DNA from 2 places in the Psychrobacillus sp. AK 1817 genome. Region 2 is predicted to be linked to the other one. Evidence: predicted binding sites of a transcription regulator. Region 2 holds the regulator's gene; the other holds the start of a gene.

Region 1 (11,847 bases), 330 kb from region 2:
AGTGAAATAAATGTAAAAATTTAAGCAATGCAGTAACTACAACAGCAGCTGCTAAGCTCGTAAAAAAAGATAAACTTTTCATGCACAACATCCTCCTTTTTAATCAGTTTGTGCCTTTCCTAGTTTTACTAAACAAAATAAGAAAAACATTTCCTATAGAAGATTCATAAAAAAATAAGTCTTTAAAGCAGTAGTTTTACATGTAAAAAAAGAGCATATGCAGAATCTGCATATGCTCTCTTCTATAATATTTACAGTCCACATTTTAGCTGTGCATTGCAATTTGTACAAGTGTTACATCCACCCATTTCCTCTACCGTACCTTTACGACAGACTGGACAAGTGTTTCCAACTTCAGATCCTATTGTTACGTTTGTAGAACGTAAATCCTGAATCGTATCGATCAAGACAATCGGACGTTTTTCCATTACTTTTTCTTCTTTTACTGCATCATCATCTACTGTGTTTTCTTCTGCTTTTAGCGTTAATACCTGTGAATCACGACTTCCATCTACGTAAACTGTTCCACCTTTTGCTCCACCGCTATACAATCGCTCATAAACTGCCTCTACTTGTTCTACAGTATAGCCCCGAGGTGCATTTACTGTTTTCGATATAGAGCTATCAATCCAACGTTGGATGATACATTGAACATCTGCATGTGCTTCTGGTGGTAATTCCATGGCAGTAACAAACCAGTTTGGCAATTCATCTTCTTTTACAGTTGGATTTGCATCCAAATATTCCTGTACGATATCCGCTTTTACTTCGATAAACTTACCTAAACGGCCACTTCTGTAATACGTGAATGAATAATAAGGCTCTAATCCTGTAGATACTCCAACCATTGTTCCAGTAGAGCCAGTAGGAGCAACCGTTAATAAATGAGAATTACGAATTCCTTTTTCAAGCACTGCTTGACGAATCTCTTGGGGCATAGTTTGCATAAATCCAGTTTCCGTAAATGCCTTACGAAGTCTGTTCGTCTCTTCTTCCGTCTCTCCAGTCAAGAATGGGAAGCTTCCTCTTTCGCTTGCAAGTTCCGCAGATGTTTCATAAGCAGCTACAGCAATTGTCTTAAAGATTTCGTCCACAAGGAGATTACCTTCCTCCGAACCATACTCTTTTTGGCAATAGATTAAAAGGTCTGCTAATCCCATAACTCCAAGACCCACACGTCTTTCTCCTAGAGCTTGAATTTTGTTCTCTTCTAAGAAATATGGAGTTGCATCGATGACGTTATCTTGCATACGAACACCAACACGAACAGTTTCTTTTAATGCTTCAAAATTTACTGTTTTAGTATCTTTGTTAGCAAATTGCGCTAGGTTTACTGCAGCTAGGTTACAAACTGAGTATGGTGCAAGTGGTTGCTCTCCACATGGGTTTGTAGCGACAACTTTTTGTCCATATGCAGTTGCATTCGTTTTTTCGTTAGCATTATCGATAAAGAACACACCTGGCTCTGCAGAATAAGTTGCACAGATATTGATCAGGTTCCATAATTCTTTTGCTTTCACTGTACGGTATGTACGAACCTTGTAGCCCATACGCTCCCACTCGCGAACGTCACCAATTTTGTGCCAGTTTTCATTATAGAAGGTCATTTCTTCTTCTGTATAGGATTCTGTTGCTGGGAATCGAAGGTCGAAGTTCCCGTCCTCTTCCACAGCCTTCATGAAATCGTCTGTAAGAGTTACAGAAATGTTTGCTCCAGTTAAAAACTCAGGGTTATGAACTGAGAAAGTACCTCCGTCACGCAGTTTTGTTTCTGCATCGCGGATAATCTCATCGCTGAAGCCTCCTAAGCCTGGAATGTTTTTATAGTTAACAATTCCCTGGTACATATTTTCTTCTTGTGCAGTAAGAGGCTTAAATTTAAGCTTGTCCTTTGCAAGTTGTTTAATGGTTTCATCCTTAGTGTTCTCGATCAAAAAGCGAAGAATACGTGGATTTTGCATTTTAGAAATGATAAATTCCGCAATATCTGGATGCCAATCCGCAAGCATAATCATTTGTGCTCCGCGTCTTGAACCACCTTGTTCTACTAGGTGAGTAAGTTTAGCAATATCATCTAACCAAGATACAGACCCTGATGATTTACCGTTTACACCACGAGCCAATGTATTACGTGGACGAAGAGTAGAACCATTTGTACCTACTCCTCCACCGCGACTCATGATTTCCATTACTTGTTTACGGTGATCACTGATTCCTTCACGTGAGTCAGCAACAAAAGGCATAACATAGCAATTGAAGTAAGTTACATCTGTTCCTGTACCCGCTCCATATAATACTCGTCCAGCAGGTATAAATTTAAGGGAAACTAATTGTTGATAGAACTTTTCAAACCATTCAACTCTCTTTTCTTCCGTTTCTTCTACAGAAGCAAGTCCAGTTGCATTACGCTTAGCAATTTGTTCATAATAAACCTCTAACGGTTTTTCAATTACACTCAAAGGACGGCGAACGATGCCTGATTTTATCTTAGAGCTATCATCTATTGCACTGCGATAGTCTTCTTCGATTAATACTTCCGCCGTTTTATCTTCCTCGTTAATAGATACAATATAACCGAGACCTCTAGCAGGAAACTTAGGGTCTTCCTTTACTGTTAAAACGACAAAATCTCCTACTTTTAGCGTTTTCTTTTCAGTATCCTTGAATGAATATCTGTCAATCATTACCAATCGAGATACACCTTTGTGTGTTAGATTCATATCTTCTGTTATTGGATGGACTTGAGGAAATAATGCGATATCTCGATTTAATTCTTTTACATTTAATTTCATATTAGTTTCATTAGTAGTAGTTACCAATTGTTTTCCTCCTTTCTACAACTCGTATTGACACAAGATGTAGTAGATTTATATATCATACGGTACTACATATAGAGGTGTAAAGTGATTTAATCTGGCAAATTAATTTTTAAGTATTAATTCCTATTCCTCATTTTGACCATATGCCTTTAAGACTTTTATTTTTTTAAATTCCATTCGTCATTTGCATAACGCCGTTTTTCCAACGTTTTCACATATTCAATTTGTTTATCATTTAAGCTAAATGGCACCAATTCAACATTTAAAGCTTCTGAAAATCCATCCCTAAAAGCAACCTTGCATATGTCTATAGGTATCGGTTTTTGTAATAATTTGTTTATAGCGACAGCTTTTTGATTTATACTTTTTTTCACCTTTTCACGTGCTTCATCCGTAGAAAATTTAAAAGTTTGAACTAGTTTCTCATCGTCTAAATCTAAAAGTATCGCTCCATGCTGTAATATAACACCTTTTTGTCTAGTTTGAGCACTACCTGCAACCTTTTTACCTTCCACCACTAGCTCATACCAACTAGGTGTGTCAAAGCAAACGGCAGTTTTAGGATTCTTTAGAGCTTGTAGCTTATCAGGAGTGTTAGGAATAGAAAAGTAAGCTTCTAATCCAAGACTCTGAAATCCTTTCAACAGTCCCTCACTGATTACTCGATATGCCTCCGTGACTGTTGCTGGCATATCTGGATAGTCTTCCGAAACAATGACGCTATATGTAAGTTCATGCTCATGAAGAACTCCTCGCCCACCTGTTGGTCTTCGAACAAATCCTAAACCAAGCCTGCGAACTGCTTCCATATCTATCTCTTTTTCTACCGATTGAAAATAACCAATTGATAGAGTTGCAGGATTCCATTCGTAAAATCGAATCACAGGTGGAATCAAACCTTCACTATGCCAGTCTAGAAGTGCTTCGTCAAGCGCCATATTATAAGATGGGGCGCACGGACCTGAATCAATAAAGTACCATTTTGTTTTTTCCAAACTTCTCCCCCCTAACAACGCTATTCATTTTACCAAAATGATTGAATTGTATCTAGCAAATCTTTTATAATAGATATTGGAAGTATAGAAAGGGGAAAGACCGTGTTAGAGACTCTTTATATTATCATAGCAATATTGGTCGTATTATTAGTTTATGCTGGAATTTCAGCATACCGACTAAAGAAAACAGTTACAAACCTTACGCAGGAACAATTCATCGAGGGTTATCGAAAAGCTCAGTTAATCGATGTGCGTGAACCAAAGGAATTTGATGGAGGTCATATTCTTGGTGCAAGAAATATACCATCATCTCAATTGCGTCAACGTCACAAAGAAATTCGACCAGATAAGCCAGTATATCTTTATTGCGGAAATGGCGCAAGAAGTGGACGCGCAGCCATGTTCTTAAAGAAAAAAGGCTACACGCAGCTTAACCAATTACAAGGTGGTTTTAAAAGCTGGACTGGAAAGATAAAATCCAAATAATATAACATAAGGTTCTTCTTACCAAGAGGAACCTTTTTTGTTTAGAGCTTTTACATAGGGGGATTGGCTAATGAAGGTATTATTTTCTAACGAAGAACAATTTAGAGAGTTACACCCAAACTATGAGGATTTTGCTATTTTAACACGGAGAGTCATTAAGCTCTTAAATGAAAATTATGAGGGCAATTGGCAATTAGTGGATATAGGAGATCATATAATTCAATTAGATAACAGTCTAATCGAAATGATGGAAAATGAACTGATTCAATACAAAATTTTAGGAAATATTTATGAAGCAAAGCCATTAAGTAAAATTGCCAATAAATCTTCACTTTCGATGGAGAGCAAGCTAGAGATTGTCAGTACCTTTGAAAATACGGTTATTTTATTTCCTGAATATCAAGTGGCTGTAACGATGGCCTTTAATTTTTCGGGAGGGAATGCTTGGCCTGAATATTTTTTCTTTTCCACTTCCCCTGAAGGTGCCCTTTACTTTTTAGAAGAAATAAACGAAAAGCTACGTGAACTTCTCATGCAATCTGTCACCTATTTGGTAGACACGGAACACGGGGTACAACGAAGAAAATATGGGGAGCAAGCTGCCGTTCAAAGAGAGGAAGTTTTACTCGAGAACCATATTAAACAAGATATTTTTCGTTCTATCGATGAATTTTTTAATGAGGACGGTCATTTTTTCAAGGAATACGGTCTTCCATACAAAAGGGGTATCTTACTTTATGTTCCCCCGGCAATGGAAAAACAACATTAGTTAAATCTATAACAGGATCTACAAAGGCTCCGGTGGTGTATTGGCAAATCACTGAATTCACAGGAAGCCATTCAATCCAAGAGGTTTTTGGGATAGTTACAAGATTAGCACCAGCTATTCTTGTAATAGAGGATATTGACTCGATGCCTGAGTATACACGCTCCGTCTTTTTAAACACGCTAGACGGAACACAATCTCGCGAAGGGCTATTTATCATTGGAACCACTAACTACCCTCAAAAGATTGATCCTGCACTTATTAACCGAGCTGGAAGATTTGATCGTGCCTATGAAATTCCTTCACCCCCGCAAAAGGTAAGAGAAAATTACTTACGAAAGGTAGATAAAAAGAAGATTTTTACTGAGGAAGTATTGACAGATATAGCTAAACGTTCAAAGGGCTTATCTGTTTCCCAATTAAACGAATTGTACATGTCCATTGCATTGAATTGGCATTACGATGGGGAGCTTGGATACGAAAAACGTATTAACGAACTAATTCAACAAAACAAACGTACTCTTAAAAATGACTGGGAAGAGGACGATCATTCTATTGGCTTCTAATTTCTGCATAAACACTCCTGGATTTTAGTAGGAGTGTTTACTTTATTTATATAACTTTTTATACATAATAAATGTATGAATATTATATTTCAACTTGAAAAAATATTGAGTTTCTTCTATATAGAAGGACATATAGTTTATGAGAGAGACATCATAGTTAAAATCGTCCTATTATATGCGCAGAATGGAGATATTACCTCCCGCTCCATCTCTAGTAATTAAACGAGAGACTATCTAATCGATAGACGAATATTACTTCAGTTTATCTCTGGAGTACTCCCACTTCTCTTTATTTCCTCCGTGTTTGTAAGTACATTCCCTCCCTTCAACCAATTTTCTAATATATCATTGAAAAATTCTGGAGCTGCTAATGGAATTCCATGGCCTATACCACTAATAGTAATCGCATTTGCACAATCATGTTTGTTCAATAGGTCTCCCGCCGAATTTTTCATCACTTTTTTTTCTTTATCTCCTACAGTTATAAATAGCCTAGTTTTTACATTAGAATATTCGAATGGAATATGAAAGGACATATTCTCCTCAAGAACTCTTGTAAGGGTGTTTAAAGACATTTGGTTGCTCTCTTTGAAGTATTGTTCAAATCTATCTTCTCCTATATACAATGTCTTTGCTTGGAGCTTAGAAAAGGATCTACTCTTTATGAACGGATAAGTTAACTTTAACGAAGGTTTAACCATTTGCTTTCCAAGCGGTATCTTTCTTACGAGTGCACTATTAATCATTGCACAGTTTATTAAATTTTTGTTAATACATAGCATTTGAATAGCTATTTGTGCTCCTAACGAAAAACCAACAACAATTTTCTTCTTATCTTCATGCTGTTCCTGAAGTAAATGTATGAGTTGAAAAGCGCAATCCTCAATAGAGACAAATTCGCTCTCATTATCTTGGCCATGACCAGGAAGATCTGGTACAATACAATGATAGTTTTCTTTAAAGTACTGAACCTGCTTATCCCACATCCACCCTGCTACTCCTCCACCATGTAGAAATAGGATTATTTCGTCGTTTTCTTGGCCAAATTCCTTGTAATATAGGACCATTTTATTTCCCGCCTTTTCTTTTGTCCTCCAGACTGTAATTGTTTATCTGAGATGCCATCTGCTATCTTCTGAAAACAAAAAATAAGTAACATAAATATAGCTAACGGAGGTATTATGAGCCACAATTGTTTTGTTAGAAATACTTCCTTCGATATGGAAATCATTCCTGACAATTCGTAAATTTCTCGTGATAGTCTAGGGCTATCAAGAAAGTTAATTGCTCCACCAACAAAAATGGATAAAACACCTAAATGTACGAGTGTTTGAAGTACTTGCACTATGTGCTGGGCCCAATATAACCAAAGTTTCCTACCTATTTGTGGATTAATATGCTTTAGTACAATCCATATTAAAGACCCTCCCATTACAGCAGAGTTTTGTACATATTCTTTTTTAATCGCCTCATTCATTTCGTTGCCAATAAGACTAGTAGTAATCGGAAGCACTAGCACAGACATGATAAAAACTTGGATAAACAATCTTTCCCACAGTGTTGTTTGCCATTCACCAGAATAGGCGATTAAAATCGGTAGAAGCAAAATATACATTAATAATGTTAAAGGTAAAAAGTGCATCCCGTCAGCTATACTATTAATGACTTTTCTCCATTTAGCTTTTAAATAGAAAGCATAAACAAAACCAAATACATATCCTCCAAACACTCTAACAGTAGCGACTAGAAGAGTTAACATAATAGTATATTTTGTTCCAACAAGTAGTTGTTGGAAAATGGAATATCCATGTGGATCCGTGCCTAAAAGAACACTACTAGATGGAGGCAGTGGCGACCTCCCGATTAGAGATCCGTTCTCGTCATATAAAAAATTTATCTGTTCCACATGGTCATCATAGAAAAAATAATATGCTACACTTACACTTAGCAGGCAAAAAACAATCATTAATGGAATTGTTATATTCACATACTGAGTGAGGAGAGCGAATATACTCACCCTTTTTTTAGTTTTAAAACGAAAAAGATTCTTCCACTGGTGGGAATCCATGAATGAAACTCGCAACCCTTCGAAAAGAACACTTTTTTCTCGCTGACCCTTCTTAACCGTATTTTCTCCAATCGAATAAAAAAGAAAAAATGGTATAAATATAGATAGAAGTATGTACGCAATGCCCTTTGGAGTGAAATCATTTCTTAAATAATGCAGAATCCCCGGAATCCCAAAAAGATACTCTATGATAAATAAGGAAGACAGAGTAAGCCAGACAATTGACTTTGATTGAAAAAAGACACTTTGTAAGACGTTAGAGGTACAATGCCTAAGCAGAACCTCTAGCTTGGATAGACCCTTCGATCTAGCAAGCTCTACATATGGCTCTCCCATCTCTTGATTAAATAAAAGGACAAATAATTTATAAAAAAGAATGGTCGGAATTACTGAAAGACAAATAACTGGCGCAGCATAAATAACTTCTCCTCCTAAGCTATAAAAGGAAAGAATGCGATAACCAGACATTTTATATATCTGGACTACTGCTATTTGGATAAGAAATATATAAGCGAAATCGGGTACAGCAGTAAGTAAGTTTGCTAATTTTAATAAGACTTTTTGAATTGGCCCTTTTGAAATAGTTGTGAGAATAGCCAAAATAAAGGAAACAAACATAGAAAAAACCAACGAGGCAATCAAAATAGTCATAGAATACAAATATGGCCCTTTAAAATAATTACCTAAGCTTATAGGAATAGATTCACCTGTTTCAATAACAAAATAACTAAGAGACCATTGAGATGGTAAAACTAAACTTTTGCTCACCTCTAGCACTGTATGAAAATATAAAGAAAAATCGAATATGCTACCTATTTGAAACAAAACAACAGGGACACTACTAATTAAAACAATGCCCAAAACTCCTAAAAGAAACTTTCCTAATAAATTGAAACATTTACGCATATTTTCCCCCCTAGAAAAGTCTCTTTTAATGTTCTAAAGGGTTATACGTAATTTTTAGCTAAAAGTTTCAAAAATGTTAAAATTTAGATTTTATGTGGATTTTTTTACATTGTTAGTAAGATACATAGCTATTATATATATGACTTGTTCCTATTCATATCTGTAACTAAATTAGGATTTTCTTTCTTCATTTTTTCGACTAAAATTTCTGCATTTGTTGGATCCTTTATTAACATATCTAATTCTCTTTGCGTGATTCCTACCAACTGTATAAAATCTACTCTTCCATGAATGCTATCTATACCTAGAATCTCTGTGTCTTCCACAATAAGCAGAGCTGTAATTGCAGATTCTACTCCAATATGCAGAGAACCTCCATTACCTGCTACATACTGTAAAGGTTCAAACGGTCTTTTCTGTGTATTGGTATACCTAGCGAGATTAGAAAGCATAGATATTGCCCATAAACAGTCTTCTGTCTCTTCCTCCGACAGCTTAATAGTCATTTCATATCCCCAACCACTCCATTCACCACCAACTGCTTGTTCGTCCACGTATAACTCGGTCATTCCATAAGTCACAATATGCTTATATCCATTAGGAGATTGATAAATACTATACCCGTCAATATATTCATCTCCGCCAAACATAACCCTAGAATGTAGATTAGTTCCAAAATGAGCTGGCTCCTGATTTGGATAAAGCTGATCAAAGACTACATCTATTGCATCCCAACCCGGTGACCAATCCTCTTGTTTTGCTGCTCGCTTTTTATATTCTTCTAAATTCATAGTACATCCATCCTCTCATCTGTAATTATATTAAAAGCTATCTGTATAAAATAAATGTTTCACTCCCTAAATGGGTGAATAAGTTATTAATTCTACGAGAAATGGGACCATTAAGTTTCAGATTTGGCAGATTTCAATATGGAAATTGCGTGGAAAAGTGATTTATGACCGGATAGATTTTTTTATGACCGTTCAGAGAGGTTTTATGACCGGATAGAAAAATTTATGACCGTTCAACAAACTAAAACCACTTGGAGAAATAAAAAGAACGTATCAATAAGACCAATACGTTGTGACCTTGCTTCTTCTCGATTATGAAACAAAAAGCATCAAAAAAAAAAAAACAACGATAGAATTGTTACAATAGATTTTTTGTACTTTAATAGTAATCATCAATGATATAGGTGGTGTCTTTTTGGAAAAAGAAGTGAAAAAGAGCCTGATTAAAATTATAACCGTTACTGTCGTAGGTGTAATTCTAATATTAATGGTTCCTATTCTTTTTAATTTTTTTTTCTAATAACTGTTTTCACATTATTATCTCCTACAGAATTGGGCTCGTCCTTTTAAGAAAGAATGGGAGAATATTATTCTCTTATTCTCCCTCTTCCTCCTTCGACTTTTTCTATTATGCCCTTTAACTTCAGAGATGCAATAGGGTAACCTTATTATTTTCATACATCTCATCTCCTCATATAATTACTAGATTACAACTATTCGTATAGCCATTTTAAGCAATACTCCTATAAAAAAAGTGCGACCCCTTAGGATCGCACTTGATAATTATGATTTTGTGTATCTTAAAACAGGTTTACGAGCTGCCTTTGTTTCGTCTAAACGATTGATTACCGTCGTATGTGGTGCATTTTGAACGATTTCTGGATTTTCTTCCACTTCTTTAGCTATTTGAATCATAGCTTCGCAAAATGCATCTAATGTTTCTTTCGATTCAGTTTCAGTTGGCTCGATCATCATGCCTTCCTCTACATTCAATGGGAAGTAGATTGTTGGTGGATGATATCCGAAGTCAAGCAGACGCTTAGCCATATCTAATGTACGAACTCCTAATTTCTTCTGGCGACGGCCACTTAAGACGAATTCATGCTTACAATGGCGGTTATAAGGAAGGTCGTAATAAGCTTCCAAACGTCTCATCATATAGTTAGCATTTAATACTGCATATTCTGTTACTGCTTTTAGACCATCTGGACCCATAGAACGAATATAAGTGTATGCACGAACATTGATACCGAAGTTACCATAGAACGGCTTAACACGGCCAATTGTTTGTGGACGATTGTAGTCAAATGTGTATTTGTTGTCCTCTTTAACTAGAACTGGGCTTGGAAGGAAAGGAATTAAATCTGCTTTCACTCCTACTGGTCCAGAACCTGGACCACCACCGCCATGAGGACCTGTAAATGTTTTGTGCAAGTTTAAATGAACGCAGTCAAAGCCCATGTCTCCTGGACGTGCTTTAGACATAACAGCATTTAAGTTTGCACCATCATAGTAAAGCTTACCGCCTACACCATGGATAATTTCAGCTAGCTCTAAAATGTGTTCCTCAAATAATCCTAGTGTATTAGGGTTAGTAAGCATTAGGGCAGCAGTATCTGGACCTACGACACGACGAAGATCCTCTAAATCTACTAAACCATCTTCATTTGACTTAACTGTGATTGTCTCAAATCCTGCTACAGTAGCAGAAGCTGGATTTGTACCATGTGCAGAGTCAGGCACAATTACTTTTGTCCGCTGTGTATCACCATTTGATTCGTGGAATGCACGAATCATCATAAGAGCGGTCCATTCACCGTGGGCTCCTGCAGCAGGTTGTAGTGTAACTTCATCCATACCTGTGATTTCTACTAGAGATTGCTGTAGATCATACAACATTTCCATTGCACCTTGCACTGTTGATTCATCTTGAAGTGGGTGTATGTTCGCAAATCCTGGGAAGCGTGCAACAGATTCATTGATTTTTGGATTGTATTTCATCGTGCATGAACCAAGTGGATAAAAGCCTGTATCCACTCCATGGTTACGGTTAGATAACGCTGTATAGTGACGCATAAGGTCAAGTTCTGATACTTCTGGAAGCTGTGCCTCTTCTTCACGCATCATCCCTACAGGTAATATTTCGGATAAATCTACTTCTGGGACATCTAATTCAGGAAGACTATATCCTACTCTACCCTCTTTTGTTATTTCAAAAATTAGTGGTTGATTGTCCTTATGCATAAAGAGCCCCCATTTCTTGAACGAGTGTATCTATTTCTTCTTTTGTGCGTTGCTCAGTTACTGCGATCAACACATGATTTTTTAGATCAGAATAAACGCGGCCAAGATCAAACCCACCAATCATTCCTTTTTCAAGAAGCTTACGATTCGCATCAGCTATTGAGCCATTAACTTTAACTACGATTTCGTTAAAATGTGCCCCTTGG
Region 2 (11,847 bases):
AAAAAGAATTAGCAAGGAAAGAAAAATTCAATTGTTCCATGAAATTGTCGCCGTGCTATTAGACAGTATTGAAAATGGGGGAAGTACCATCTCGGATTATCGCTCTATAAATGGGGGAGCAGGAACAATGCAACATAGACTACAAATGTATAGCAAAAAAAATTGCCCAATCTGTGGGAAACCAACCAAGCAGAAAACAATTGCCGGTCGAACATCTACCTATTGTGGTTCGTGCCAAAAATAACGGAGGATTCATCATGATTATTGGTTTAACAGGAAGTATTGCTAGCGGTAAAAGTACTGTATCAAATATGTTAAAGGAAATGAATTATCCAATTATTGATGCTGATCTTGTAGCAAGAGTCGTAGTTGAAAAAGGGACCGAAACCCTACAAGCGATTATAAATGTGTTTGGGGAAGATATACTAACTTCAGATGGAGATCTAAATCGTCCAAAACTTGGAGAAATCATTTTTTCCTCGCCCGCTAAAAGAAAGCAGCTAAATGACATAATGCACCCAGCTATTCGAGCTGAGATGATGAGGCAAAAGGAAGAGCTTTTGGAAGCGGGTTACCCAACTATTATTATGGATATTCCCTTACTGTTTGAAAGTAGACTACAATCCTATGTCGATAAGATTATTGTTGTAACTGTATCAGAAGAAACGCAATTGAATAGGCTAATGTCAAGAAACAATTATTCTATGGAGGAAGCAAAGGCAAGAATCCAATCACAGCTGCCGCTCTCTATAAAGGAAAAGGGTGCAGATGCTGTTATTTATAATAATGGTACTTTAGAGTCTACTCAGGAGCAATTAGAAAAAATTTTAAAATCTTGGAAAAAATAATTATTTGAAAATAATGAATTTTAAAATGGGCTATTTTAAGGCTACATAATTCTAAAAATGTGTTATACTAATGCATGATTATAAAACAAAAAGTATCACACGTTACGGGAGGACTTATTATATGTCAGCTTCAATTGCAATCAATGGTTTTGGACGAATCGGGAGAATGGTATTTCGCCAAGCAATCGTACAAGAGGATTTAAATGTAGTAGCTATCAATGCGAGATACCCATTAGAAACTTTAGCTCATTTAATTAGATATGATTCTACGCATGGCACTTTCACTGGAAAAATTGAAATAGGCGAAAATGCTTTAATCGTTAACGGTAAAAAAGTACAAATCGTAAATGAACGTGAGCCTGAAAAGTTACCATGGAAAGAATTGAACGTGGATATCGTTATTGAATCCACAGGAAAATTTAATGATGGTGAAAAAGCATCTGGTCACTTGAAAGCAGGAGCGAAGAAAGTTGTAATTACAGCACCTGCCAAAAATGAAGATGCAACGATTGTTATTGGTGTAAACGACGATAAGTTAGATGTGAAAAATCACCAAATCATTTCAAATGCAAGCTGTACAACAAACTGCTTAGCGCCCGTTGTCAAAGTATTGAATGATGCATTTGTAATTGAAAATGGTTTAATGACTACGGTTCATGCATATACAAATGACCAAAATAATTTAGACAACCCACATAAAGACTTAAGACGCGCACGCTCATGTGGACAATCGATTATTCCAACATCGACCGGTGCTGCGAAAGCACTTTCATTGGTTCTACCAGAGCTAGAAGGGAAGATTCATGGAATGGCTTTGCGTGTACCTACTCCTAATGTTTCTTTAGTTGATTTAGTTGTGGATGTTCAAAAAGAAGTGACAGCTGAAGAAGTAAATGCTGCCTTCGAAAAAGCAGCTGAAGGTTCTATGAAGGGTATTTTAGGAATAACTCATGAGCCGTTAGTTTCCATTGATTTCAATACAACTACTAATTCTAGTACGGTAGATGGTTTGACGACTATGGTAATTGGCAAAACAAAAATTAAAGTTCTAGCTTGGTACGATAATGAATGGGGCTATTCTGCAAGAGTAGTTGACCTTACTAAAAAAGTAGCAAGTGGTCTTTAATCGTCAATTTCTAGACAGCTAATTTTAGCTATTCTTTGCGTATTAATAATTTTTATCTCCTGTTAATAACATATTTCCATCCTCTTTCTAGAATTAGTAGAAAGAGGATTTTTTATATTGCATTATTAAAAAAACTGTTTTATAATGGGAATCGTGTACTTCTAGTACATGGACTACTTAAAGGGTTAGGACCTCTTTGGACTAACTTTCCCCCGTGGTAGTCAACTTTGATGTTAAAAATAAAACTAATCAAAGGGGGAAACGGACATTGGAGACAATGGGACGTCACATTATTGCAGAACTATGGGAGTGCGATTTCGACAAACTTAACGATATGCAATTTATCGAGCAAACATTTGTTGATGCTGCACTAAAATCTGGTGCAGAGGTAAGAGAAGTTGCTTTTCACAAATTTGCGCCACAAGGTGTAAGTGGAGTCGTTATTATTTCCGAATCGCATTTAACGATTCACAGCTTTCCAGAGCACGGTTATGCAAGCATTGATGTGTATACTTGTGGTGATTTAGATCCATCAATCGCAGCTAACTATATCGCAGATGCTCTTAATGCTGGAACGCGCGAAACGCTCGAAATGCCACGTGGTATGGGGCCAGTTAAGACACCTCAAGAACGCATGACAGTTCAAGCGTAAATGAAACATAATGCCTAAATGAGTGAGCAGAGGAACTTATTCCTCTGCTTTTTCGATTTTATGAGAAAAAATTGTTATAATAGGAATACAAAATTATAGATAAGATTTAGGAGAGGTTCTATGAGATGCCCAGCATGTCAATTTAATGGCACTAAAGTAGTCGATTCACGACCTATAGACGATAACAAAGCGATTAGAAGAAGGAGAGAGTGCGAAGACTGTGGTTTCCGCTTCACGACTTTTGAAAAAGTAGAGGAGACTCCATTAATTGTAGTAAAGAAAGATGGCTCACGAGAAGAATTTAGTCGTGAAAAAATATTACGTGGATTAATTCGTGCATGTGAAAAGAGGCCCGTTGCACTTGACCAATTAGAGGAGATCGTGTTTTATATTGAGAAGGAGCTAAGAAGAACTGGTAACTCTGAAGTGAAATCAGAGGAGGTAGGCGAAAAAGTCATGGACAAGCTTGCTGAAATCGATGAAGTTGCCTATGTTCGCTTTGCTTCCGTTTATCGTCAATTCAAGGATATTAATGTATTCATCGATGAATTAAAGGAAATATTGAAAAAGAACCCTTCATTATAAGTTATTAATTAGAGAGTAGGTTAACAAGTGATGTTATATAAGGAGCTACATTCAACAGATACATATATGATTCGCTTGCCATATTCTTTTTCTGATTATGATCGTCAGTTATTGACGTTATTTTATCAGCCGCTAGTAGGTGCTGAAAGTATTAGTCTCTACTTGACTTTATGGGCTGATGGAGAGATGAAAGATAACGAACAATGGACGCATTATCATTTATTAAACGTCTTAGGTTTGTCACTAGGTAAAATTTTTCAGGCTAGAATTGCCCTGGAAGCAATAGGCTTGCTTCGTACTTGGCAAAAGTCAACTGAGGAAGGAAGAACCTTTTATTATGAGCTCGAGGCTCCTTTAGATGCAGAGTCCTTTTTAAAGGATCCCTTATTATCTATGTTTTTACTAAATAAAATTGGGGAAAATGCATATAAACAGCTAAGAAACCGTTACATACAAAAGCCTAACTGGCATGAAGAGTTCACAGATGTTTCTAGAACGTTTGTTGATGTCTTTAAGCCATCAACAAAAACGGGTACTTCGATATCAACGCAAGAGCAATTTCAATCAAAGAAACGAAATAATTCTGTACCGTTCTATTATGAAGATTTTGACTTTGTTTTATTGCAGGAAGGGTTATCAGAACAGTTGGTGCCCAAGTCAGCAATGACATTGGAAGCAAGAGAAGTAATTGCGAAATTGGCTTTTTTGTATAATTTATCACCAATAGAAATGCAAAAGGTTGTTATTTTGGCATTGGATGATGATCTCAATCTTTCTGATGCTAGATTGAAAAAAGCATGTGCCGAGTATTATAAGCTAACAGTTTCTCGAACTGCCCCAGTTCTTCAAAAAATAGAGCTAACAGAGAAACCAATACAGAATGTAGAGAAAAAGCTAACGAAAGAGGAAGAGTTGATTCAATATTTGGAAACAACTGCTCCTGCAAAGGTTTTAAAGGATATTGCTAATGGAAAAGAGCCTATACTTGCAGATGTTCAGTTAGCCAATTATTTTGTCACACATTATAAAATGCCAATTGGTGTAGTGAATGTCCTCTTACAATACGTTCTTCTGCGAACGGACATGAAACTAACAAAGAATTATGCAGAGAAGATTGCATCACACTGGATGCGTAAGGATATCAAGACGGCGAAAGAAGCTATGGAGCTCGCAAGAAATGAGCATGAGCAATATATGAAGTGGAAAAATGAAGGCTCTAAACAGAAATCCTATTCGAAAAAACCTACTAGGGAAGAAAAGGTGCCAGATTGGTTTTATAAAAAAGATGACGAGCTGAAACAGTCAGGAAAAGAAACAAATGGAATTCAGGATATTGATGCAGAGAGACAAAAATTACTAGAAGAACTAGGTATGAAGAAAAGGTAGGTGAATAAAATGGAGCGGATCAATGAAACACTCAAAAGGGTGATTACTCCCGAATTTACTTCTCGATTGGACGAATTACAGCAAGAAGTATTGGAGGATCCGGGTATACAAGGATTTATAGAAGAAAACTCCGAAGATATCTCGAAACAAGTAATAAGTCGAAGTTTGAGCAAGCTATATGAATATAAATCTCAGTCTCATGATTGTAAGGAATGTCCCTCGCTAGAGCAGTGTGCGAACTTTATGAAGGGCTATGAGCCGAAGCTAGTGTTAGATCGAAACCTAATAGATGTAGAATATGTAAGGTGTAAGCGAGGGGTAATAGAGGATGAACGTAAAAAAGTAACCTCTATGATAGACAGCATTCATATGCCTAAAGAAGTGATGGAGGCGAGTCTCTCAAGTTTAGATTTACAGGATGACAGTAGGGTAGTTGCGGTAAGGGCTGCTAAAGACTTCTTGAACGAATGGGAAAGAACAAATGTCTTGCCAGCTAAAGGACTCTATATTTACGGTAAGTTTGGTGTTGGTAAATCCTATCTATTGGGAGCATTAGCCAACGAGCTAGCCGCTAGACATATTCATTCTGTCGTTGTATATGTTCCGGAGTTTCTGCGAGAAATGAAACAAGCGATACAAGATCAGTCTCTACCTGAAAAAGTAGAGTTTGTGAAAAAGGCCCCAGTGCTAATGCTTGACGATATTGGAGCGGAAACTATGTCTAGCTGGACAAGAGATGAGATTATAGGGACAATTCTCCATTATAGAATGTCAGAGCAACTCCCGACGTTTATGTCCTCGAACTTTAACTACGATGAATTACAACATCATCTTTCCTACACGCAACGCGGAGAAAAAGAGGTAGTAAAGGCAGGGCGTATTATGGAGCGGATTAAAGCACTCACTAATCCAGTTGCTCTACGAGGAAAAAACTGGAGAGAGCTTAAATAACTACTTGCAAATGATAAAGTCGTGGCGTATAATCATTTTCATAAGAATAAGAATAATGCGTTGAAGAGGACAATAATCAGTTTGTACGACTTATAGAGAGAGAAGCCTTGGCTGGAAGCTTCTTAAGTATCGACAATCGATTTACCACCTCCGAGCAGTAGCTGTGAAATTGAAGTAGCAGTTGCCGGTCACCGGCCCGTTAGCCGATGCAGAGCTTCATCTATACTCGTATAGATAGAAGAAGGGTGGAACCACGATTTAAACCTCGTCCCTTTACCGGGATGGGGTTTTTTATTTTGTCTAAAATAAATAATCGTATTACCTGAACAGGCTTAGCTGTTCAAGGAAAGAACAGTTTTGAAGCCAGCATTTAATCTAAAACAATTAAGGAGTGTTCAAAATGGCAGATGTTATTAAATTACAATTCCCAGATGGAGCAGTAAAAGAGTTTCCTTCATCTACAACTACAGAAGAAATAGCTCAATCTATCAGCCCTGGGCTGCGTAAAAAAGCTTTAGCAGGTAAATTAAGTGGTAAGCTGATTGATCTAAAATCACCTATTACAGAGGATGGGGAGATTGCAATCATCACTCCGGAATCAGATGAGGCATTAGAAATTCTTCGTCACAGTTCTGCGCATTTATTGGCACAAGCAGTTAAACGTCTTTTCAAGGATGTTAAATTAGGTATTGGTCCAGTTATTGAAAGTGGATTCTACTATGATATAGATTCTCCAGAGCCAATAACAGCAGATGACCTACCATTGATCGAAAAAGAAATGAAAAAAATCATTAATGAAAATATCGAAATTATTCGTCACGATGTTTCTCGTGAAGCAGCTTTTGACAAATTTAAAGATGACGAGTATAAAGTAGAGCTTTTAGAAGCAATTCCTGCTGGTGAACAGGTTTCTATTTATGAGCAAGGTGAATTCTTTGACCTTTGTCGCGGAGTCCATGTGCCATCTACAGGCAAGTTAAAGGAATTCAAGCTATTAAGCATAGCAGGTGCTTATTGGAGAGGTAACAGTGACAACAAAATGCTTCAACGTATTTACGGAACTGCCTTCTTCAAAAAAGAAGACCTTCAAGCGCATTTGAAAATGTTGGAAGAAGCAAAAGAGCGTGATCATCGTAAAATTGGTAAAGAACTCGAACTTTTCACTAACTCATTGAAGGTAGGACAAGGTTTACCTCTTTGGTTACCGAATGGAGCAACTATTCGTCGTGTAATCGAACGTTATATCGTGGATAAAGAGTTGAAGCTCGGCTATAAACATGTATACACACCTGTGCTGGGTTCTAAAGATCTTTATGAAACTTCTGGCCATTGGGAGCACTATCAAGATTCTATGTTCCCACCAATGGAAATGGATAACGAAACATTAGTATTGCGTCCGATGAACTGTCCGCATCATATGATGATTTTCAAAAATGGCATGCATTCATACCGTAACCTCCCATTACGCATTGCTGAGCTCGGTACTATGCATCGATACGAAATGTCGGGAGCTGTATCGGGGCTTCAACGTGTTCGCGGGATGACTTTAAATGATGCTCACCTATTTGTACGTCCAGATCAAATCAAAACTGAATTCCAAAAGGTTGTAGAACTAATCATCTCTGTTTACAAAGACTTTGACTTAAATGATTATTCTTTCCGTTTATCTTACAGAGATCCAAACAACAAAGAAAAATACTTTGATGATGATGAAATGTGGGAAAAAGCTCAAAGCATGCTAAAAGAAGCAATGGATGAGTTAGGTTTAGATTATATCGAAGCTGAAGACGAGGCAGCATTCTATGGACCTAAATTAGATGTACAAGTAAAAACTGCAATTGGTAAGGAAGAGACTTTGTCTACAGTTCAATTAGACTTCTTGTTACCTGAGCGTTTTGACTTAACATATGTAGGAGAAGACGGCAAACCTCATCGTCCGGTTGTTATTCACCGTGGAGTCGTTTCAACTATGGAACGTTTTGTGGCATTCCTGATAGAAGAATACAAAGGTGCTTTCCCAACTTGGTTGGCTCCAGTGCAAGTTGAGCTTATTCCAGTTTCCAATGAAGTGCATTTCGATTATGCGAAGCAAATTGAAGAGCAATTGGTTGCTGCTGGATTCCGTGTAGAAATGGACGACCGTGAAGAGAAGCTTGGTTACAAGATTCGTGAAGCGCAAATGCAAAAAATCCCGTACATGCTTGTTTTAGGGGATAAAGAGTTAGAGGCTGGTAACGTTAACGTACGTAAATACGGAGAACAAAATTCTGAAAGCATACCTTTCGATGAGTTCTTAACTAGAATCCAAGAAGAAGTAAAACACTAATTAATAATTATTGAATAATCTTGTTGACAACTGTTGTTACAGATGGTATAGTTATTAAGGTTATTGAATACAAGTTTGTGGTATAAGAAGAGGCTGCCCGCTTCTCACCTGTTCGACACGTTAGGTTGTTGACTGGTAAGCACACGATCGACTGTAATATGTAGTTGCTACATATTTCTCATATCGGCGGGCAGACATAACAAATGTCTGCTCGCTTTTTTATTGGATCGAAAACGGCGTAACTGATTCGTTTCTACGGAATTTATGCCCAAACCATGTATTCGCGACACTATCTGGAGGTGGATCATTATTAGCAAAGACATGTATGTGAACGATGGCATTCGAGCACGCGAACTACGCGTTATTGATCAAAATGGTGATCAATTAGGTTTAAAAACACGTAACGAAGCACTTGAAATAGCAGGTCGTGTAAATTTGGATCTTGTCCTTGTGGCTCCTCAAGCCAAGCCACCAGTCGCTCGTATCATGGACTATGGTAAATTCAAATTTGAGCAGCAAAAGAAAGATCGTGAAGTTCGTAAAAATCAAAAGATCATCGTAATGAAAGAGGTTCGCTTGAGCCCAACAATCGATGAACACGATTTCCAAACGAAATTGAAAAATGCGATCAAGTTCCTTGAAAAAGGAGACAAAGTGAAAGCATCTATTCGCTTTAAAGGTCGTGCCATTACTCATAAAGAGATCGGACAACGAGTTTTAGATAGATTTGCAGAAGCTTGTGCGGAAGTATCCACTATCGAGTCAAAACCGAAAATGGATGGACGCAGCATGTTCTTAGTGCTTGCACCTAAGAACGAAAAACAGTAATAGAGTACAATTGTTTAGGAGGAATTCGACATGCCGAAAATGAAAACTCACCGTGGAGCTGCAAAGCGTTTCAAAAAAACGGGTACAGGTAAATTAAAACATGACCGTGCTTTTGGAAGCCACTTATTCGCTAACAAATCTACTAAAGCTAAACGTAAATTACGTAAAACTAAAGTAGTTTCTTCAGGCGATTACAAACGTATCAAAACTTTACTTACTTACATGAAATAATTTAAACGAAATCAAATTATTCGAAAGAATAGCAGGAGGTAATGAACATGCCACGCGTAAAAGGCGGAACAGTGACGCGCAAGCGTCGTAAAAAGGTATTAAAATTAGCTAAAGGTTATTACGGTTCTAAACATACATTATATAAAGTAGCAAACCAACAGGTTATGAAATCATTAATGTATGCATACCGTGACCGTCGTCAAAAGAAACGTGATTTCCGTAAATTATGGATCACACGTATCAATGCGGCAGCTCGTATGAACGGACTTTCTTACAGCCGTTTAATGCACGGATTAAAATTAGCTGAAATCGAAGTTAACCGTAAAATGTTAGCTGATTTAGCTGTAACTGATGCAGCTGCATTTACACAACTTGCTGATGCAGCAAAAAAAGCAATCAACAAATAAGTTAGATGAAAAGGCTGATAGATTTTCTATCAGCCTTTTTTTTACAATCTAATGCTTTCCCCCATTTGCTACCTGGGGTGAATATAGGCTTTTGCGCATTTCGTTATGTCTAGCTGCAGTGAGGAGCTGCCTCTACGCTATTCTTCAGTTACTTGTTGGAGCAGGTAAAGGCACTTACGTTTTCATGAGGGGAGGGACAATTATGGTAAATGTAATTCTCATTTTTATCTTGTTAATGTCGGTCTCAGCGTTCTTTTTGATGGGCTATGACAAATCACAAGCAAAGAAAAAAGGACAAAGGGTTCCTGAAAAAACTTTATGGACTTTTGCCATCTTTGGAGGTGGAATTGGTGCATATTTAGGGATGCAGCTTTTTCATCACAAAACAAAGCATACCAATTTTCGTGTAGGCTTTCTCATGTTACTAATTTTGTATATATTTCTAATTGTTTGGTTGTTAACGGATAATAGTCCTCTAGTATTCTAATTTAATTTAGAAGAATCTTTAGATTGATACGAAATAATTACATTCGTATAGTGGTATAAGTAATATAGCCATATATAATTGAAATGAGGTTTTCGAAAATGACTAAGAATAAGTACTTTTTACAAGTGGTATTTCTTTTAGGAATAGCTATAGTAGGTCTCCTTTTTTTAACAATCTCATCTAGTTATTTTAATACAAAGGAAATAAATTTAGCTAACAATGGCTGTCTTGAAATTGGCGGGACGCCCATCCTCGATATTCATAGTAACCTAACAAGTGAATATTCTTTTGAGTGTAAAAAATGAAGGTAATAGTTGAAAAAGAGCTTTAAGAAGAACCTTGAACTGCGCCCTAAACTATGACAGTTAAAGGATAGATTTTCGCTTTCGGCGGGCGCTTTCCGTGGGGTGAGCGATAAGCCATCACCGCCGCTTATGCGTCGTTTGTGATGTCTTATCTGTCTCCCTCATCCCACAGGAGTCGCCGCCTGTCGCTACAATCATATGAGTGTAGTAATAAAAATTGTAAGGTAAGGCAAAATGGAGATATAGAACTTTACATTTTAAGGGGCGGAGCAGTTATAGGTAGTTTTACGTTTTATATTAATTTCTTACTTTTCAATTTATTTTTTATTATATAATAAATAGAGAGGAAAGGGAGGAATGACATATGAAACATATATACGCTTTTGAAACACCATATGAGGCTGTTAAATACTTAGAAATAATAGAGTCCTTTAAAGTTAGATTAAAAGACTTTAAAGCCTTACTAGAGGAAGAATATGAATTAAATGAACCGCCTAAAGGATTCGTCTGGACTCCAGTAGATTTAGCTACTAGTACCTTTTCGGACATTCCAATTCCAGCTTATACAAATCGAAATCTAATCTATATGACACCAGACATTGGTGAATGGAGAAATTTTTTCATGAAAATATACGGAGATGTAGAGAATGATTTGATAAAAGATTTCTATCAACATTTTAAGGACGAAGGCGTCTTAACGATAGCTGGTCACGAAATGGTTCACCATTTAGATTTGTTTCCCGATGAGTTTGATGAGGAACGAGATAGCATTTGGTTTGAAGAAGGAATGTGTGACTACATAGCTAGGAAAAATTTATTGAACCCTGAAGATTTTGAAATAATAACTAATGTTGAATTAGCAATTGTAGCATATTATAAGGATCAATACGGCACTAGAAGTATAGATGAATTTGGAACTAGTTCCTATATTAATGAGTTATCCAGTATTATGTATGATTATTCTCGAAGCTTTTTAACCGTTAAGCATTTGGTGGAAGAGCAAAATAATAATAACCCAATAGAAGTATTTAAACAATACAAGCAATGGTATGAAACGGGAAGAAAAGAACCTTTGAGCACTTTTTTTAATGTAGAGAACTTATTTATAACCCTTAGCAACAAGGCAACCTTATGAAAAACAGAATCGTTATAATGACTGTCGGAAAGACACATAGTGGTAAAACAACATTCGCCAAACTATTAGAAAAACATTTAGCAAATTCAGTGATAATTGATCAGGACAATCATGCGGAGTTTTTAGCTACTCATTACATAAACTTATTACCAAAGACGGCTAGCAATAAGTTGAAATATGGGCTTACACAAATGATTGTCGATTATGTCGTTAAAGAGTCGGATTGCCATCTTATTTTGTGTAACTCCAATAGAAATATTAATGGTAGAACTAGGTTTTTAGAGTATTATAAGAGTTCTGGTTTTAAGACAGTGGTTGTATATTTTGATATACCTGAAGAAATATTAAAGGATAGAGTTACGGCTAGCGAGCGCAGTACATCGATTTTAAGAACTGCTTCTAATTTTGATGAAGTACTTATTCGACAAAATCTAGCAGAAGTAGTTGAACCAACAAAAGAAGAGGCAGATTATTTGTTTGTGATTAAAAAACAACAGGATGTGCAGATTATAGTAGGAGAAATAGTTAAACTTGCACAATTAAAATGAGTATCACCTTCTATTAATGCATCCTATTACAA

Evidence for each region. The regulator NrdR, encoded in region 2, represses ribonucleotide reductase genes. The targets are predictions, from matches to a motif close to AACACNATATATNGTGTT.
Region 1: the regulator NrdR is predicted to act here: its motif matches at 2,881-2,898, upstream of D0S48_RS01110 (vitamin B12-dependent ribonucleotide reductase).

Annotation. Positions count from the first base shown of each region.
Region 1 is NZ_CP031739.1:212,253-224,099, reverse strand. Features, by position in the region: gene D0S48_RS01115 (hypothetical protein) at 1-82, opposite strand, end outside; gene D0S48_RS01110 (vitamin B12-dependent ribonucleotide reductase) at 252-2,819, opposite strand; gene D0S48_RS01105 (lipoate--protein ligase family protein) at 2,978-3,814, opposite strand; gene D0S48_RS01100 (rhodanese-like domain-containing protein) at 3,917-4,300, shown strand; gene D0S48_RS21225 (hypothetical protein) at 4,371-5,069, shown strand; gene D0S48_RS21220 (ATP-binding protein) at 5,102-5,632, shown strand; gene D0S48_RS01090 (alpha/beta fold hydrolase) at 5,890-6,699, opposite strand; gene D0S48_RS01085 (ABC transporter permease subunit) at 6,654-8,606, opposite strand; gene D0S48_RS01080 (suppressor of fused domain protein) at 8,738-9,397, opposite strand; gene gcvPB (aminomethyl-transferring glycine dehydrogenase subunit GcvPB) at 10,181-11,641, opposite strand; gene gcvPA (aminomethyl-transferring glycine dehydrogenase subunit GcvPA) at 11,634-11,847, opposite strand, start outside.
Region 2 is NZ_CP031739.1:3,978,023-3,989,869, forward strand. Features, by position in the region: gene mutM (bifunctional DNA-formamidopyrimidine glycosylase/DNA-(apurinic or apyrimidinic site) lyase) at 1-244, shown strand, start outside; gene coaE (dephospho-CoA kinase) at 258-848, shown strand; gene D0S48_RS19915 (glyceraldehyde-3-phosphate dehydrogenase) at 970-1,974, shown strand; gene speD (adenosylmethionine decarboxylase) at 2,243-2,626, shown strand; gene nrdR (transcriptional regulator NrdR) at 2,747-3,211, shown strand; gene D0S48_RS19930 (replication initiation and membrane attachment family protein) at 3,242-4,597, shown strand; gene dnaI (primosomal protein DnaI) at 4,607-5,548, shown strand; T-box leader at 5,600-5,824, shown strand; gene thrS (threonine--tRNA ligase) at 5,949-7,874, shown strand; ribosomal protein L20 leader region at 7,953-8,103, shown strand; gene infC (translation initiation factor IF-3) at 8,181-8,702, shown strand; gene rpmI (50S ribosomal protein L35) at 8,733-8,933, shown strand; gene rplT (50S ribosomal protein L20) at 8,981-9,340, shown strand; gene D0S48_RS19960 (DUF1294 domain-containing protein) at 9,543-9,827, shown strand; gene D0S48_RS19965 (hypothetical protein) at 10,497-11,267, shown strand; gene D0S48_RS19970 (ATP-binding protein) at 11,264-11,815, shown strand.